DNA from 2 places in the Arthrobacter globiformis genome. Region 2 is predicted to be linked to the other one. Evidence: riboswitches for the same ligand, from Rfam matches in the RefSeq annotation. Region 2 holds a riboswitch; the other holds the start of a gene.
What was found. A riboswitch is a leader RNA that binds a small molecule or an ion and turns the genes downstream of it on or off. The one in region 2 is predicted to bind glycine.
Positions count from the first base shown of each region.

Region 1: another riboswitch for glycine. It lies ahead of gcvP (aminomethyl-transferring glycine dehydrogenase); the one in region 2 lies ahead of cycA (D-serine/D-alanine/glycine transporter).

Region 1 covers NZ_JAUSXI010000001.1:1,179,994-1,183,399, forward strand. Annotated here, with positions in the region: partial or broken gene QFZ33_RS05510 (MFS transporter) at 1-768, opposite strand, end outside; gene QFZ33_RS05515 (TetR/AcrR family transcriptional regulator) at 842-1,381, shown strand; glycine riboswitch at 1,522-1,620, shown strand; gene gcvP (aminomethyl-transferring glycine dehydrogenase) at 1,810-3,406, shown strand, end outside.
Region 2 covers NZ_JAUSXI010000001.1:394,934-398,339, forward strand. Annotated here, with positions in the region: gene gcvP (aminomethyl-transferring glycine dehydrogenase) at 1-1,500, opposite strand, end outside; glycine riboswitch at 1,650-1,750, opposite strand; glycine riboswitch at 1,940-2,037, shown strand; gene cycA (D-serine/D-alanine/glycine transporter) at 2,183-3,406, shown strand, end outside.

The DNA of each region.
Region 1 (3,406 bases), 790 kb from region 2:
CACGAGGCCCATGGCGAGGCCAAAGGCCAGAGTTCCGAGGGACTGCACGCCGGGGCCGTGGGTGGCCAGTTCCTTGATGCCGTAGACCACCGGCACCATGGTCAGCATCGACAGCGCAATACTGGGCCCGTCCACCCGGCCCGGGCTGGGGTCCTTGGACTCTGGAATGAGGAAGCGGCCGAAGACCAGCGGTGGCAGCATGATCGGTACGGCCACGAGCAGGACGGCGCCCCACCAGAAGTGCTCCACCAGCCAGCCTCCAAAGATCGGCCCCAGCGCGGCGCCCCCCGAGAACCCGGCGGCCCAGATGGCCACCGCCAGCCTGCGCCGGCCCGGTTCCTGAAAGATGTTGCGGATCAGGGACAGCGTGGACGGCATGAGCATGGCGCCGAAGAATCCCATGGCCGCGCGGCCTGCAATGAGCCATTCGGCGCTCGGGGCGAAGGCCGACGCAGCAGAGACGGCGGCAAAACCCGAAATGCCAACCAGGAGCAACCGGCGGCGTCCGATCCTGTCGCCAAGGCTGCCCATGGCCATCAGGAGTCCGGCCAGGACAAGGGCATAGGCATCCACTATCCACAGCAGCTGCACGCCCGAGGGGTCCAGGCTGCGGGCTATCGCGGGAAGCGCAAACGTCAGCGCGGTGTTGTCCACGGCCACCAGGAGGACCGGGAACATGAGCAGGGCCAGGGCAAACCAGTCGCGCGCGCCGCCACCGCTGGAAGCCTGGTTGGCAGAAGCGCGCTCCGGGTGAAGGGCTGAGTTCATGGTCATAGGATAACTATACCGTCCAGACGGTATAGTTATAAGCCTTTCGCTTGGAACGGGCATGATGGAAGCCATGCCCAGAAAACCGGTTGCCCGCGGCGCAGTGGTCGATGCGTTTGAATCCCTACTGATCGAGGTGGGGGAGCGTGCCGCCACCCTGGACGCTGTGGCTGCCCGCGCCGGTGTGTCCAAGGGTGGGCTCCTGTACCACTTCCCAAACAAGGAAGCGCTCATAGGTGTCCTGCTGGACCGCCTCGACGAGTTTGCGGAAGCGGACGCCCAGGCCATGGCCGGGGCTCCCGAGGGTGCTGCCGCGTACTTCATCAAATCGTCCGTCTGGGCGGACACCCCGCTGGACCGCGCCATCGTGGCTGCGACGAGGCTGGCCGAGGTGGCACACGAGGAGACCCGGCGCCGGTTCGCCCACATCCAGCAGCGGTGGCTCGACGAGATCGCCCGCGACGTCGGGCCGGGCCTCGCGAAGGCCGTCCTGTACATGGGTGACGGGCTCTACTTCAACGCCATGCTGTCAATCGGCCCGGCGGCGACGCCGTCGGAGACCGCGGCCGACGTCGAGAGCCTCCTTGCGGCCCTTGACCGCCTAAGGGGTTAGGCCGGCTGCGGGGTAGGTGCGCGCCGGGCTGCCCGCCGCCCCGCGGTGTGTCAGCCCACGCGGCCACAGTTTGCAGACGCGATCCCGGCGTAGGACAATAGCCTCTGTGACAGCTGTCACCGCTCAATTGAATATGCCTTTGATCTGCGGCGGGAGAGTCCTGCAAGTAGGTACAAGCAGGCGCCGTAGGAGCAAAACCTCCCCAGGAATCTCTCAGGCCCATGTACCGCCGCGGCAAGGCAACTCTGGAAAGCAGCAGGCTGCCCGTATTGAATGTTCCGCCTCCGCGCGGACGGTTCAGGGCATGCTGTGCTCACCGACGGTGCAAGCGGAGCTGTGCGTAGGCGCAGCAACGCGGAAACTCTCAGGTCCGATACAGAGCGGGGAGGAACCCGAATCACTGCGGCGTACCCTGCGCCGCCTTAGTTATGGAGTTCCTTTTGACCGTACATTCAGCCTCCGCCACCTTCGTCGACCGGCATATTGGTGCCCGCCGAGGGGCCGACGTCGAAGCCATGCTCAAGGCCGTCGGCTACGAGACTGTCGATGCACTGGTTGACACGGCAGTGCCGAAAGACATCCGGCAGGACTCCCCGCTGGAGCTCTCCGCGGCCCTGAGCGAAGTCGAAACCCTCGCCGAACTCCGGAAGCTCGCGGCCAAGAACAAGACCGCCGTGCAGATGATCGGCCAGGGCTACTACGACACCGTGACGCCGCCCGTGATCCGGCGCAACGTCCTCGAAGCCCCGGCCTGGTACACCGCCTACACCCCGTACCAGCCGGAAATCTCGCAGGGCCGCCTCGAGGCCCTGCTGAACTTCCAGACCATGGTCCAGGACCTGGTCGGCCTGCCGATCGCCAACGCGTCGCTGCTGGATGAAGCGACGGCGGTGGCCGAGGCTGTGCTGCTGATGCGCAGGGCCAACAAGAACAAAGACGCCAAGGACGGCAAGACCGTCCTGGATGTCGACTCCCTGCCGCAGACCATTGCGATCGTCAAGGGCCGCGCCGAGGCGCTTGGCTTCGAGGTGGAGGTTGCCGACCTGTCCAAGGGACTTCCCGACGGCGACATCAACGGCGTCGTGCTCCAGCAGCCCGGCGTCTCCGGCCGCGTCTTCGACTACACCGAGGTCATCGCCGCCGCCAAGGAACGCGGCGCCCTGGTCACGGTGGCCGCTGACCTGCTGGCGCTGACGCTCATCACCCCTCCGGGCGAGCAGGGCGCCGACATCGCCGTCGGCTCCGCGCAGCGCCTGGGCGTCCCGCTGTTCTACGGCGGACCGCACGCCGCGTACATGGCCGTGCAGAAGGGCCTTGAACGCTCTCTTCCCGGCCGCCTCGTGGGCGTCTCCAAGGACAACGCCGGTACTCCCGCCTACCGGCTCGCGCTGCAGACCCGCGAGCAGCACATCCGCCGCGAGAAGGCCACGTCCAACATCTGCACCGCGCAGGCACTGCTGGCTATCGTTGCCTCGATGTACGGCGTCTACCATGGACCGGAAGGCCTGAAGGCGATCGCCGAAACTGCACACGGCCACGCCAAGACCCTGGCCGCCTCGCTCAAGGCCGCCGGACTGGACGTCCTGCACACCAGCTTCTTCGACACCGTGACGGTTTCCGTCCCGGGCAAGGCCGCCGGCATCATCGCCGCCGCCGAAGAGAAGGGCATCAACCTCCGCAGCATCGACGCCGACTCCGTCGGCATCTCCACCGATGAAACCACGACGCCGGCCATCGTCGCTGACGTTCTTGCTGTCTTTGGTGCCAAGTCAGTGGGGTCCACGGGCAGTTTCGCCCTGGATGCCGCCGTCGAGCGTTCATCCGCATACCTGCAGCACCCGGTGTTCAACACGCACCGCTCCGAGACCCAGCTGCTGCGCTACATCCGCAAGCTCTCCGACCGTGACCTGGCGCTGGACCGCACCATGATCCCGCTGGGCTCCTGCACCATGAAGCTGAACGCCACGGCGGAGATGGAAGCAATTTCCTGGCCGGAGTTCGCCTCGATCCACCCGTTCGCGCCGG
Region 2 (3,406 bases):
ACCCAGCGGGATCATGGTGCGGTCCAGCGCCAGGTCACGGTCGGAGAGCTTGCGGATGTAGCGCAGCAGCTGGGTTTCGGAACGGTGCGTGTTGAACACCGGGTGCTGCAGGTAGTCCGACGTGCGCAGCACGGCTTCGGGGAGTTCAAAGCCCGCTGCGTCCCCTACGGGACCGGCGCCGAAGGCGACGGCTACAGCGGAAAGCGTTGCCGCCGTCGTCGTCTCATCGATGGAAACGCCCACGGTGTCCGCGTCGATGTGGCGCAGGTTGATCCCGCGGGCTTCCGCTGCCGTGATGACCTTGCTGGCCTTGCCGGGCACGCGCACGGTGAGGGTGTCGAAGAAGGAGTCGCCGACCAGTTCGCGGCCCGCCGCCTTGAGCGCGGTGGCGAGGATGCGGGCGCTGTTTTGGACCGTCTCGGCGATTGCCTTCAGGCCGTCGGGGCCGTGGTAGACCGCGTAAAAGGACGACACGATGGCCAGCAGTGCCTGGGCGGTGCAGATGTTGGACGTGGCCTTCTCGCGGCGGATGTGCTGCTCGCGGGTCTGCAGCGCCAGGCGGTAGGCGGGCGCGCCGGCGTTGTCCTTGGAGACGCCGACGATGCGGCCGGGGAGTGTGCGCTCCATGCCGGTGCGCACGGCCATGTACGCCGCGTGCGGACCGCCGAAGAACAGCGGCACTCCGAAGCGCTGGGCAGTTCCGACGGCGATGTCGGCGCCCTGCTCGCCCGGGGGCGTGATCAGGGTCAGGGCGAGCAGGTCAGCGGCCACCGTCACCAGCGCGCCGCGTTCCTTGGCGGCGGCGATGACGCCGGACTGGTCCCACACCCGGCCGGAAACGCCCGGCTGCTGGAAGACGACGCCGTTGATGTCGCCGTCGGGCAGTCCCTGGGAAAGATCCGCCACCTCGACCTCGAAGCCGAGGGCCTCGGCGCGGCCCTTGACGACCGCGATGGTCTGGGGGAGGCAGTCGGCGTCCAGGACCGTCTTGCCATCCTTGGACTGCTTGTTCTTGTTCGCCCGGCGCATCAGCAGCACAGCCTCAGCGACGGCGGTCGACTCGTCCAGCAATGAAGCGTTGGCGACCGGCAGTGCGGTCAGGTCCTGGACCATGGTCTGGAAGTTCAGCAGCGCCTCCAGCCGGCCCTGCGAGATCTCCGGCTGGTACGGCGTGTACGCGGTGTACCATGCCGGGGCTTCAAGGACGTTGCGGCGGATCACCGGCGGGGTCACGGTGTCGTAGTAACCCTGGCCGATCATCTGGACGGCGGTCTTATTCTTGGCGGCCAGGCGGCGAAGCTCGGCCAGGACCTCAACTTCGCTCAGCGCAGCGGTGAGCAGCAGGGGGTTCTCTTGCCGGATGGACGCCGGAACGGCGGTATCAACGAGGCCATCGACCGAGTCATAACCGACGTTCTTGAGCATGGTGTCGATGTCGGCCTGGCGCCGGGCGCCGATATGCCGGTCGGCGAAGGTTGATGGAAGAGATTGAATCGTCATGAGGAACTCCAGGTTTGGCCGGCCAGGTGTGGCACGGCATGGTTTGGGTTCCTCCCCGCTCTGTATTGGACCTGAGAGATTCCGCGGACATGGTTCTCCGCTTGCACCGTCGGTGAGCCAAAAAGGTTTTGGCTGCTTTCCAGAGTTGCCTAGCCGCGGCGGTACGGGGGCCTGAGAGATTCCTGGGGAGGATTTGCTCCTACGGCGCCTGCCCGGTGAATGACTGGGAGGACTCTCCCGCCACGGTTCGAAAGGCTATGAAGATATGGGGTGATTCGGCTCACAAGTTACCGGACAATTCCGTGCAGCACAAATCGGAGGTCCTCGTTTGACAATTCTTCGTGACCGAGACCACACTGAACCCGGCGACCAGCGGGTCCGGCCGGAAAGACGGCCGCCGCCGGCACGCATAATTTTCTTACATAATTGAAAAAGCTTACGATCTGCGGCGGGAGAGTCCTGCCGGTACGTTCAGCAGGCGCCGTAGGAGCAAACCCTCCCCAGGAAACTCTCAGGCCCACGTACCGCCGCGGCGAGGCAACTCTGGAAAGCAGGCAGGCACGTCCTGTCTCACCGACGGTGCAAGCGGAAGACCATGTCCGCGGAATCTCTCAGGTCCAAGACAGAGCGGGGAGGAACCGAATCAGTGTGGCTGTTCGCCACTTGAACGATGGAGTTCCTTATGACGATTCATCCGCCCGCCTCCCCACCCAGTTCCTCAGCCGGTGAGGCTCCCCGCCTGGAGCGGCAGCTGAGCAACCGGCACATTCAGCTGATCGCCATCGGCGGCGCCATTGGCACGGGCCTGTTCATGGGCTCGGGCAAGACCATTTCAGCGGCCGGACCGTCCGTGATCTTCGTGTACATGATCATCGGTTTCATGCTCTTTTTCGTCATGCGGGCCATGGGCGAGCTGCTGCTGAGCAACCTGAACTACAAGTCCTTTAGCGATTTCGCCGCTGACCTGCTGGGACCGTGGGCGGGGTTCTTCACTGGATGGACCTACTGGTTCTGCTGGGTGATTACCGGAATCGCGGACGTCATCGCCATCGCAGGTTACTCCCGTGAGCTCTGGCCGGGATTGCCTCTCTGGATCCCGGGCCTGGCCACCGTCGCCATCCTGCTGCTGCTGAACCTCACCACAGTCAAGGCGTTCGGTGAGACCGAATTCTGGTTCGCCCTCATTAAAATCATCGCCATCGCGGCCCTGATCATCGTGGGCATGTTCATGATCTTCAGTGGATTCAAGAGCGACGCCGGACAGGCAAGCTTCACCAACCTGTGGAGCCATGGCGGCTTCTTCCCCAACGAATTCATGGGCTTTGTGGCCGGTTTCCAGATCGCCGTGTTCGCTTTTGTGGGCATTGAACTGGTGGGCACCACGGCTGCGGAGGCCAAGAACCCGGAGAGGAACCTTCCCAAGGCCATCAACTCCATCCCGGTCCGCGTGCTGCTCTTCTACGTGGGCGCCCTCATCATCCTGATGTCCGTCACGCCGTGGACCCAGTTCGCCGCCGGCCACAGCCCGTTCATTGCGATGTTCTCGCTGGCCGGACTCGGAGCCGCCGCCACGGTGGTCAACCTCGTGGTGCTGACCTCGGCGATGTCCTCGGCCAACTCCGGGATCTACTCCACCTCGCGCATGGTCTACGGACTGGCCCAGGAAGGCGACGCGCCGTCCGTCTTCAGCAGCCTGTCCCGACGCAAGGTACCCAGCAACGCCCTGTTCCTGTCCTGCGTGCTGCTGCTCTCCGGAGTGGTGCTCATGTACGCCGGCCAGGACGTCGGCAAGGCGTTCGACATGGTCACCACCGTTTCCGCCGTCTGCTTCGTCTTCGTCTGGTCGATCATCCTCGCCAGCTACATCGCATTCCGGCGCCGCCGCCCGCACCTGCACAATGCGTCC